DNA from 3 places in the Micromonospora reichwaldensis genome. Region 2 is predicted to be linked to each of the others. Evidence: riboswitches for the same ligand, from Rfam matches in the RefSeq annotation. Region 2 holds a riboswitch; each other region holds the start of a gene.
The links. Region 2 has a riboswitch for cyclic di-AMP ahead of RM555_RS04410 (coiled-coil domain-containing protein). Riboswitches for the same ligand answer to the same signal wherever they lie in the genome.
Positions count from the first base shown of each region.

Region 1 (3,814 bases), on a different contig from region 2:
GACCGGCTGCACCGCTACGCCGAGGGGATCCTCTCCCGCGCCGAGATCCGGCTGCTGACCGACGCGTACCGCAGCCTCGACGCCGCCGGGCTGACGATCGCCGACATCGCGCTGCTCGACGAGCTGGACGCGCTGCTCGGCAAGCCGATGAAGCCCGCCCGGGCGAAGCGGGACCCGTTCCAGCTGGCCGGCGGGGTCCGCGAGCTGAGCACCTTCGCCGACCGGCAGCGCGCCGCCCGCGAGGCGGCGCGGGAACGCCCGGAGGACTACCGGGAGTACGCGCACGTGGTCGTCGACGAGTCGCAGGACGTCTCGCCGATGCAGTGGCGCATGATCGGCCGGCGGGGCCGGCTGGCCTCGTGGACGGTGGTGGGCGATCCGGCGCAGACGGCGTGGACGGGGGATCCCGAGGAGCTGACCCGGGCCCGGGACCAGGCGTTGGGCCGGCGCAAGCGGCACCACTTCACCCTCACCACGAACTACCGCAACTCGGCGGAGATCTTCGCGGTGGCGGCGGCCGAGATCCGCCGGCTGCACCCGGACCTGCCGCTGCCCCGGGCGGTGCGCTCCACCGGCGTCGACCCGGTCGCGCTGTCGGTGCCGCCGGCGGAGCTGGAGGCCGCGGTGGTGGCGGCGGCCGGCGCGCTGCTCGCCGACGTCGAGGGCACCGTCGGGGTGATCACGCCGGTGCCGCGCCGCGACGAGGTGGCGGGCTGGCTGGGCGGGCTCGGCGCGCCACGTTTGCAGGTGGTGACCAGCCTGGAGGCCAAGGGCATGGAGTACGACGGGGTCGTCCTCGTCGCCCCGGGCGAGATCCGGGCCGACCCGGGGTCGGGGGTGCGGACGCTGTACGTGGCGCTGTCCCGGGCCACCCAGCGGCTGACCACCGTCGACCCGATCGGCTGAGCCGCCGTTACTTGCATACATAGCGATGTGAACATAGATTGAACGCGAATCCGGACGCCTGACGGAGGGTGGGCGCGTGGGCGCAGGTCATGACCACCATCACGGGTCGGTGGCGAATGCCGCGCACCGCCACCGGGGCCGGCTCTGGGCGGCGTTCGGGCTGCTCGCCGGCCTCATGGTGGTGGAGGCGGTGGCCGCCTTCCGCACGGGCTCGCTGGCCCTGCTGAGCGACGCCGGGCACATGTTCACCGACGTGCTCGGCATCGGCATGGCGCTCGCGGCGATCGCCGCGACCCGGCGGGCGGGCGCCGACCCGCAGCGCACCTTCGGCCTCTACCGGCTGGAGGTGCTGGCCGCACTGGCCAACGCCGTCCTGCTCTCCGGCGTCGCGGTCTACGTCGTGATCGAGGCGGTGCGCCGCTTCGGCGACCCGCCGGAGGTGCTGGCCGGCCCGATGCTGGTGGTCGCCGCGCTCGGCCTGCTCGCCAACATCGGCGCCTTCGCGCTGCTGCGCTCCGGGGCGAAGGAGAGCATCAACGTCCACGGCGCGTACCTGGAGGTGCTCGGCGACCTGCTGGGGTCACTCGGCGTGATCGGGGCCGCGCTGCTGATCGCCACCACCGGCTGGTGGTGGGCGGACCCGCTGGTGGCGGTCGCGATCGGGGTGTTCATCCTGCCGCGCACCTGGCGGCTCGGGCGGGCCGCCTTGCGCATCCTGGTGCAGGCCGCGCCGGAGCACCTCCAGGTGACCGCGGTGCACGACCGGCTGGCCGCCGTGCCCGGCGTCGCCGAGGTGCACGACCTGCACGTCTGGACGCTGACCTCCGGGATGGAGGTGGCCTCGGCCCACCTGACCATGGCACCCGGCGCGGAGGTCGGCGCGGTGCTGGGCGCCGCCCGGGCCGCGCTGCACGACGACTTCCACATCGAGCACGCCACGTTGCAGATCGAGCCCGGAGCGTCGCGCGGGGCCTGCGGGTCGGTTGAGTGGTAATGAGGACAACCTTAAATCTGGGAGAGTATTGTGCGCTTATGCCGGATTTGACTGTTAGTGGGCGTACACCCTGCGTCACCTGCGCTGCATCAGTCACACCGGCACCGGTAGGCTCGGCTTCGGCCTCCGCCAGGCGGCACCCACCGGTGCCGGCGGTGGCCGCCGCCTAATCGCCCGGCGGGGCGAACCGGGGAACCAAGTTCGTGGGGTGCATCCGCGTCAGCGGTAGGGATCTTCCGTCCCGAACCCGTCAGCTAACCCGGTCGGCGGCTGACGGAAGGACACGTGTATGCCAGTGATGGCACCTGTACGACGACGTGCCGCCCGGACGGCGGCCCTGATCGCCACGATGCTCGCCCTCGGCGCCGCGGTGGCCCCGGTCACCGCCGCCCCGGCGGCGGCCGCCACCCGGACCGGCCTGCTCGCCGCGGCCCCCGGCCAGGACGAGGAGGGCGGCACCCCCGCCCTGCGGGCCCAGTTGGAGGCCGCCAGCAAGGGCTACCTCGACGCCAAGCGCGCCCTGGACACGTCGGCCAAGCGGCAGCAGCAGCTCGCCGCGCAGCTCAAGACCACCGAAGTCGAGCTGGCCGCGCACACCGCCAAGGTTGGCGAGATCGCGGGGGCGGCCTACCGCACCGGCCGGCTCAGCGTGGCGTCCGCCCTGCTCAACAGCAGCTCGCCGGACGGCTTCATGGACCGCGCCGCCGCCCTCGACGCGGTGGCCGCCAAGGAGGACCGGGCCCTGCGCGAGCTCCAGGAGACCCGGGACCAGTCCACCCGCACCAAGCTCGCCCTGGACGGCGAGATCCGGGAGCAGCGCAAGCAGGTCACCGTGATGGCCAAGCGCAAGGAGCAGGCCGAACGGGCGCTGACGGTCGCCAACCGCGAGCAGCAGCAACAGCGGCAGCAGTCCACGGGGGCGGGCACCTCGCCGGGCGGCACCTCCAGCAAGACGGCGAAGGCCGCCCCGCGCAACTCCGACGGCTCCTGGCCGCGCGAGTCGTGCAGCGTCAACGACCCGACCCCCGCCAACGGCTGCATCACCCCGCGCACCCTGCACGCGCTCAACCAGGCCAAGGCGGCGGGCTTCACCCGCTACGTCTCCTGCTACCGCCCCGGCGGCTCGGGCGAACACCCGAAGGGCCGGGCCTGCGACTTCGCGGCCCAGAAGGGCGGCTTCGGCGGCGACGCCACCGGCGGCGACCGGACGTACGGCAACAACCTGTCGGCGTACTTCGTGCGCAACGCCGACCGGCTCGCCGTGCTCTACGTGATCTGGTACAGGCAGATCTGGCTGCCCAGCAGCGGCTGGAAGTCGTACAGCGGGGCCAACGGCGACCCGTCCAGCGACCACACCAACCACGTGCACCTGTCGGTCTACTGACGCCCGCGCCCCGGTGCCCCGCCCGTCGCGGGTCACCGGGGCGCGCCAGCGTCCGTCGCCTCCGGCCACTGCCGGCCCGTCCGGTGGTCAGTCGGCCGGCGACCCGGGCGGGCTCGTGTCGAGGGCCGTGGCGAGGCGGGCGGCCAGCTTGAGGTGGGCGGCGCGGGCCTGGCGGAACGCGTAGCCGAAGAGCGGCGCGGGCGCGGCGAGGGTGATCTCGACCTCGATGCGGACCATGCCGTCGGGCTCCGCCCGCAGCCGGGTGTGGTTGCGCACCGTGGTCGCAGGCCACTGCCGGGCCACGGTGACGATCTCGTCGGCATCGTCGACGAGGACGTCGGCCCGGTACGTGATCGGCAGGCGCACCGGCCCGGCGGCCAGTCGATCGGTGATGTCGTAGCTGGCCCGCGCGCCAGCACGCGGCGGCACCCGGCGCACCCGGACGATCAGCGGGTGCAGGTCCTCCTGCCGCGTGGGGTCGGCGAGCAGTGCCGCGGCCTCCGCGAGGGAGCAGCGCGCCTGGACGGTGT
Region 1 is NZ_JAVRFL010000012.1:118,283-122,096, reverse strand. It holds gene RM555_RS12600 (HelD family protein) at 1-906, shown strand, start outside; gene RM555_RS12595 (cation diffusion facilitator family transporter) at 983-1,900, shown strand; cyclic di-AMP (ydaO/yuaA leader) riboswitch at 2,054-2,185, shown strand; gene RM555_RS12590 (coiled-coil domain-containing protein) at 2,199-3,284, shown strand; gene RM555_RS12585 (SRPBCC family protein) at 3,372-3,814, opposite strand, start outside.
Region 1: it holds a riboswitch for cyclic di-AMP, as region 2 does, so the genes downstream of both, RM555_RS12590 (coiled-coil domain-containing protein) here and RM555_RS04410 (coiled-coil domain-containing protein) in region 2, are expected to answer to the same signal.

Region 2 (3,814 bases):
CCGGTGGCCCTCCGGATTCCGCACCGCCCGCCCCGCGCGCCCCGCCGGGCGGCGGCCCCGCCCACCCGCGACCGGGCGGGGGCCCAGGACCGCGGTACGTGACCGCAGCGCCTCCCGGAAGCGATCCCCGTCCCGGCCACGCGGCGACGGGTGAACCGACCGGCCCCGCCGGCACGTACCCCGCCCTGGATTCGTAGGGAGACACTCGATGGGCGCCGACCACACCCGTCCCGCTCCGTCCGCCCCGCCCGGGGTGCGGCGGATCCTCGTCGCGACGGTGGTGCCCCTCTTCGTCGCCACGCTGATCGCCGCCCTGGTGCTCTGGCCGTGGGACGCGCCCGACCCGGCGACCGGCACCGACGCACCCCGCTACCACGGCACAGTGACCCGGGTGGTGACGGAGCCGTGCCCGCCCGCCCCGGAGGCCCCGGAGGGGAGCCCCGACGCGCCGCAGGGCCCCTGCGGCACGGTCACCGTACGGGTGCAGGACGGCCCCGACGCCGGCCAGCAGGTGGAGACGCCGGTGCCCGCGGGCCCCGGCGCGCCGACCGTCGCCGTGGACGACGAGATCATCCTGGTCGAGCTCACCGACCCCGCCGACCCCACGGCCAGCACCTACAACATCGCCGAGCACCAGCGCGGCAAGCCGCTGGTCTGGCTGGTGGCGCTCTTCGCGGCCGCCATCGTCGCCTTCGGGCGGTGGCGCGGGCTGGCCGCGCTGGGCGGCCTGGCGGCGAGCTTCGCCATCCTGCTGACCTTCGTGCTGCCGGGCATCAGCGCCGGGAACCCGCCCCTGCTGGTCGCGGTCGTCGGCGCCGCTCTGATCATGTTCGTGGTGCTCTACCTGACCCACGGCGTGACGGCGCAGACCTCGGTCGCCGTGCTCGGCACGCTGGGCAGCCTGGTGCTGACCGGTGTCCTCGGCACGATCGCCACCGCCGCGACCCACCTGACCGGGTTCGGCTCCGAGGACGCCACCACGCTGTCGATGTACCAGGCCGACGTCGACCTGCACGGGCTGCTGCTGGCCGGGATCATCATCGGCTCCCTCGGCGTGCTGGACGACGTCACGGTGACCCAGGCCGCCACGGTCACCGAGCTGGCGCACGCCAACCCCGGGCTGTCCCGGACGCAGCTCTACCGGGCGGCGACCCGGGTCGGCCGGGCGCACATCGCCTCGACGGTGAACACCATCGTGCTGGCGTACGCCGGCGCCTCGCTGCCGGTGCTGCTCCTGCTGACCGCCGACTCGCGGGCGGTGACCCAACTTCTCACCAGCGAGTTCCTCGCCCAGGAGATCGTCCGCAGCGCGGTCGCCACCCTGGGCCTGATCGCCGCCGTGCCGCTGACCACCGCGCTGGCGGCCCTGGTGACCACGGCCGGCCGACGCGGCGGGGACGCCACCGACCGCGCCGCGCCCGCGACCGCGCCGACGCCCCGGCCGGCGACCGACCGGTCCGAGGCGCTGGAGGCCCTCAGCGGGCCGCGTGGAGACACGCCGGCCGCCACGCCCGCCGGATGGCCCGACGGGGGCAGAAGTACGGACACCGCATGGTGACGCTCCTCAGCGTGACCGAACAGGACGTCCGGGCTGATAAACGCATCACTGGTCACCGTCCGCCATTACGAAATAACGCATTTAGTCGGCTTAGGGACGTAGATCCCCGGGAGCGTTCTCGGGTAACCTCGCTGCCGGTCACCGCCGAAGGCGCGCAGCGGCGCCTGCGGTGCCGCCGCCCAATCGCCGCGAGGCGAACCGGGGACCCAGGTACGTGGGGTGAATCCGCGCCAGCGGTAGGGGCCACTTCCGCCCCGAACCCGTCAGCTAACCCGGTCGGCGGTCGACGGAAGGGAAAACTGTGACGGCACCCCTACGCCGCTGGTTGACGCCCGTGGTGGCCGTACTCGCCGCCCTGGCGGTCTTCGCCGGACCTCTCCCGGCGGCGGCCGCGCCCACCCCGCCCAAGCCCTCCGGGCACGGGGACGACGAGCCCAAGCTGCTCGACGACCTCATCGAGGCCCGGAACCGGTCCTTCGTGCAGGCCAAGGCGAAGCTGGCGAAATCGAAGAAGCGCCAGCTCGAACTGGCCCTGGAGGTCTCCCGGGCGCAGGCCGAGCTGAACGCGCTGGCCCCCCAGGTCAGCCAGATCGCCGCCCAGTCCTACCGCACCGGGCGGATCGGCGCGGTGTCCATGCTGCTGGACACCGCCAGCCCCGACTCGTTCGTCAAGCGCGCCGCCGCCCTCGACGAGCTCAATCTGGTCAACTCCAAGAAGCTCGCCGAGGTTAACGCGGTCAAGGACCGCGCCGAGCAGGCCAAGCTGGCGCTCGACACCGAGGTCCGCGAACAGCAGAAGCTGACAAACGAGATGGCGCGCGGCAAGCGGGAGGCGGAGAAGGCGCTCGCGCTGGTCGGCGGCAGAGGGCTGACCAGTGGCAAGGTGGTCGCCACCTCGCCGGTGGCGAAGATCGCGCCGGGACGGACGGCCGACGGCGACTGGACCCCGCTGTCAGCCACCGAGGACGACCCCACCACCTCCGGCCGCATCACCGCGCGCACCCTGCACATGTACAAGGAGGTCAAGCGGGCCGGCTTCAACCGGTTCGTCGGCTGTTACCGCCCCGGCGGGCCGTACGAGCACCCGAAGGGCCGGGCCTGCGACTGGTCGCTGCAGAAGAGCGGCTTCTCCCCCTGGCACAACGACGACACCTACATGTACGGCAACAACCTGACCGCGTTCCTGGTCCGCAACGCCGACCGGCTCGGCATCTACTACGTGATCTGGAACAGACAGATCTGGTTCCCGGCGACCGGCTGGAGTTCCTACAGCGGTCCGTCGAACCACACCGACCACGTCCACGTGTCACTGCTCTAGCCGGGACCACACGTACACAGAGGGCCGCCCCGCCGGACGCGGGAGCGGCCCTCTGCCGTCATGCGGGCCCGCCGCGACGACCTGCCGGGCGGGCGGAGTCAGGCGAGCGCGGCGCTGGCCGCCGCCTCCGGCGCGTCGGCCGTGCGGGCGGGCACCTCGGCCACCGTCCGCACCTCGCCGGCGGTCAGCCGGTACGACATGCCGACCACCCCGCAGCGGCCGGCGGCCACCTCCGCGGCGAGGACGGCGGAGCGGCCCAGCATCGCCTCGACGGTGTGCGCGATGTGGATGTCGACGATGCCGTCGATGTCGTCCACGCCCTCGGCGGCGGCCCGGCGCAGGCTGGGCACCACGGCGTCCACCACGGCGCACAGGTGCCCGACCGGCGGGGTGCCGGTGGCGTCCGCCGTACGCGCCGCCTGGACGGCTCCGCAGGAGTCGTGCCCGAGCACCACCACCAGCGGCGTGCCCAGGACCGTGACGGCGTACTCCACGCTGCCCAACACCTCGGGACCGATGGTGTGCCCGGCGGTGCGGACCACGAAGAGGTCACCGAGGCCGCGGTCGAAGATGATCTCGGCGGCGAGCCGGGAGTCGGAGCAACCGACGATCACCGCGAAGGGGTGCTGCCCGTCGGCGACCGCGGCGCGGTGCCCGGCGTCCTGGTTGGGGTGGCGCGGGGCGCCGGTCACGAACCGCCGGTTGCCGGCGTGCAGCTCGGCGAGCGCCTGCTCGGGACTCGCGGGGACGGCGAACGCGGTGCCGACGTCGGCCGGGACCCCGCCCGTGGCCGGCGCCGGGAGCGTCCGCTCCGGACCCGGTTGGCTTCCTGGCGATCCGGGACGACTCATCCCACACCTCGCTACCTCACGTGAACGGCCTGGTCACCCGGGCCGACGCTGGACGCGGGCTGCCACCACGGTCACACGCACTGCAAG
Region 2 is NZ_JAVRFL010000004.1:135,401-139,214, reverse strand. It holds gene RM555_RS04415 (YibE/F family protein) at 209-1,558, shown strand; cyclic di-AMP (ydaO/yuaA leader) riboswitch at 1,725-1,856, shown strand; gene RM555_RS04410 (coiled-coil domain-containing protein) at 1,860-2,876, shown strand; gene RM555_RS04405 (carbonic anhydrase) at 2,975-3,727, opposite strand.

Region 3 (3,814 bases), on a different contig from region 2:
CCGTCGCTGACCGGGCTGCGCTGGGTCGCCGCCCTGCTCGTCTTCGGGTTCCACGTCGCGACGATGGGCGTCATCGCCGAGCCGGGCCAGAAGGCCGTCGTGGACTGGGCCTTCGCCCTCGGGCTGTCGGGCGTGCAGTTCTTCTTCATCCTCAGCGGCTTCGTGCTGGTCTGGTCGGCCCGACCCACCGACACCCGTCTGGCGTTCTGGCGGCGCCGGGTGGCCAAGATCTGGCCGAGTCACGTGGTGCTGTGGGTGGCGGCCCTGGCGGTCGCGGCCTGGTTCGCCGATCCCGTGGACCGGTTCGTCGCGGTGGAGAACCTGTTCCTCCTGCAGGCGTGGGACCCGCGGCCGGGCCACTTCTACAGCATCAACACGGTCAGCTGGTCGCTGTCCTGCGAGTTCTTCTTCTACCTCTGCCTGCCGTTGGCGCTGCCGTTGATCCGCCGGGCCCGGCCGTGGGCCCTGTGGGCCGTCGTGGTCGCGGTGCCGCTGCTCATCCTGGCGCTCTGGCCGGCCCAGGCGCTGGTGCCCGAGGAGAGCCGCTGGTGGTTCACCCAGGTCTTCCCGCCGGTGCGGTCGCTGGAGTTCTGGATGGGCGTCGCCGCCGCCGAGCTGATGCGGCGTGGCCGGTGGCGTGGGCCGGGCCTGCCGCTGGCCAGCCTGCTCTTCGTGGCGACCTGGGTGGTCGCCGCGCAGTGGGTCCGCGCCGAACTGTGGGCGGCGCTGCTCTCGGTGGCGTACATCCTGGTCATCGCCGCGGCGGCGGACGCGGACGTGCGCGGGCGGCGCTCGCCGTGGCGGTCCCGGCCGATGGTCTGGCTGGGCGAGGTCTCCTTCGCCTTCTATCTGGTGCACGTCCTCGTGATGATCACCGTCCTGCGGCTCACCGGCGACTGGGGCGTCGGCTTCACCGGCTGGTGGGGACCGGCGGTGGTGCTCGGCTTCCTGCTGTTCAACCTGGCCCTGGCCGGCCTGTTGCACCGTCTCGTCGAGACGCCGATGATGCGGCTGCTCACCCCGCGCAGGCCGGCCCGGACGCCGCGGGACGGGGACGGCGCCGGGAAGGACTCCGGCGGCCCCGGGGCGGCGCCGGGGGATCGGGGCAGCGCCGTGCCGCGCCCCCGGGCCGCCGGCCCGCAGGACGACCACCGACCGACGTACGCCGACTCGCGCTGAGCGCCCCGGCGGTCGGAGTGTCCGCCGACGAAATCCCGACCGTTTCGGTGACGCCGGTCACCACGTCGGCGAACCGGTCATCGGGCGCGTCCGGGCCGAATCCCGCCGGGGTTTCGGCGCCGATGTCCGCCACTTGTCCCGTTGTCGCCCGGAGGTGCGCGCAGAAACGGTCGTCCCATTGAGTCACGTCAGTGGCGAAGTGCCCGCAAAAATTGTCTCCCGATCAAGGTTTAGGCAGGTGGGACGGGGTTGGCAGGGCGCGGACCGGCCAGTAATGTCGGCGCGTCCGGTGCGGTACCCGATCGCCAGAGGCGACGCCGCGCCGACCCGCCTAATCGTGAACGACGAACCGGGGACCCAGTGCTCGTTGGGGTGAATCCGTGGGCCGTTGGCCCGTGGTAGGGCGTTCTTCCCGCCCGAATCCGTCAGCTAACCCGGTCGGCGGTGTCGGAAGGAGTTCCATCCTCATGCCACACCCGTACACCCCTCGGTTGTGCCGCCGTCTCCACGGCGCCGCGGTGATCGCGCTCGTCCGCCCGCAGGTCCTGAGCTGACCCACCGGTCACCGTCCGTCGCCCGGCGTCCCGGGCGCATCCCCTGAGTGGCCCACCACCCGCCCGGACGCCCGTCCGCGCGGTCGGTCCGCCCTGCCCTCGGCGCGGACCGACGGCCGCTCACCCCCGAGCCCGTGGAGGAAACCGTGAAGCACCACCTCAAGCGACAGTTGCGTCGCCTCACGTCCGAGCGTCCGTACCAGCTGGCCGCCGCGTCCGCCGCGGCGCTCGTGCTGGCGTCGGGCACGGGCGCGCTGCTGGCCGGAGCCGACGAGGCACCCGCCGCCGCGCAGGCCCCGGTGGCCGCGACCGAACTGCGGGACGACGCGGCGGCCTCGCGCAGCCAGACCCGGGTCGCGCCCGCCCCGTCCCGCGCCGCCCCGGCCGCGTCCAGCGCCGCCCCGTCGGCCAGCGCGTCCAGCGCCGCCCCGGACCCGGACCTGACCCGCAAGCCGGCGCCGCCGAAGCCTCCGGCCGCCAAGAGCCTGGACTACGACTACCAGGCCCAGACCACCTTCTACAACTGTGGTCCGGCGGCCGTCCGGCACGCCCTCAGCGCCGCCGGCATCGCGCGCAGCCAGGACGCCCTCGGCGCCCAGCTGGGCACCGACCAGATGGGCACCGACTCGGCCCAGGACACCACCCGCGTGCTGAACGCGACGGTGAAGGGCGACCCGTACCGGACCCGGATGATCCCCGGTGGCGCCGCCACCCCGGCCCAGATGGACCGGCTCCAGGCCGACGTCGTCGCGGCCATCGCCGACGGGCGGGGCGTCGTGGTCAACGTCGCCGGCAGCGCCACCGACACCGACGGCGGCTGGCACTCCTTCCCCGGCGGCCACTACGTCGCGGTGGTCGGCTACCAGGACGAGGGGCGGCTGGTGAAGATCGCCGACTCGGCGAACCCGGCGACCGCCTCGTACTGGATCAGCACCATCGCCCTGGCGAACTGGGCCGCCACCCGCGGCTACTCCGCCTGAGCGACCCCGTCGGGCGCCGGCTCCCCTACGCGGGGGTCGGCGCCCGATGTCGTGTCCGGGTCACGGCCCTCGCCCCCGGCGTCCGGTGGGTGGCACACTGCGCCCATGGTCGATGAGTCGGGTGACCGGGACGGCCGGCGGGTGCTCCTGCTGCTGCACGGCATGGGCGCGACCGGCGACGTGTGGCTGCCCTGGGCGCCGCTGCTGGAGCGTCGGTGGGCGGGGCGGTGGCTGGCACCGGACCTCGCCGGCCACGGCTGGTCGCCGCCGCTGCCGGAGTACTCGTTCCCGGGGCTGGCCGCGCGGATCGCCGCGGGGCTCGCGGCGGGGGACCGGCTCGTCGTGCTGGGGCACTCCCTCGGCGGGGTGGTCGCGCTGGCGCTGGCCGCCCGCAGCGCCGGGCTGCCCGTCGACGCCGTGGTCGGGCTCGGCATCAAGGCCGTCTGGTCGCCGGCGGAGCTGGCGAAGGCAGGTGAGTTGGCGGCCCGGCCGGTGACCTGGTTCGCCAGCCGGGACGAGGCGGCCCGCCGCTACCTGCGGGTGGCCGGCCTGACCGGGCTCTTCGCCCCGGACCATCCCGTCGTGGAGGCGGGGCTGCGGCAGGTCGACGGCCGCTGGCGGCTGGCGATGGATCCGGCCGCGTTCGGCGTGGGCGCGCCGGACCTGCCCGCCCTGCTGGCGGCGACCGACGTGCCCGTGCTGCTGGCCCGCGGCGAGCACGACCCCATGGTCACCGACGCCCAGCTCACGGAACTGGGGGTGCCGGTCGCCGTCCTGCCCGGCCTCGGGCACAACGCCCACGTCGAGGCCCCCGAGGCGGTCCTGGACCTCGTCGAGCCGTACCGCTGATCCGTCTGCCGTCCCGGGGCCGCGCGGCGGGGGACGTGGCCGACGATCAAGAGCCGGCGGCCGCCGGTGCCTCGGGGCGTGCGGCGGGCACCTCCCCGTGCCCGGTCTCGCCCTGGTCCCGGACGCGTGGTGGTCGGATCGCCGTGATCGCGACGGCGGAACCCGCGGCGAGGAGGGCGAGTGCCAGCCAGGGGAGGGCGGGCAGGTGCCAGCGTTCACCGAGGTCCGTCAGATAGCCGATGACGGTGTTGC
Region 3 is NZ_JAVRFL010000020.1:7,081-10,894, forward strand. It holds gene RM555_RS17760 (acyltransferase family protein) at 1-1,179, shown strand, start outside; cyclic di-AMP (ydaO/yuaA leader) riboswitch at 1,498-1,638, shown strand; gene RM555_RS17765 (C39 family peptidase) at 1,868-2,713, shown strand; gene RM555_RS17770 (alpha/beta fold hydrolase) at 2,819-3,562, shown strand; gene RM555_RS17775 (MFS transporter) at 3,609-3,814, opposite strand, start outside.
Region 3: it holds a riboswitch for cyclic di-AMP, as region 2 does, so the genes downstream of both, RM555_RS17765 (C39 family peptidase) here and RM555_RS04410 (coiled-coil domain-containing protein) in region 2, are expected to answer to the same signal.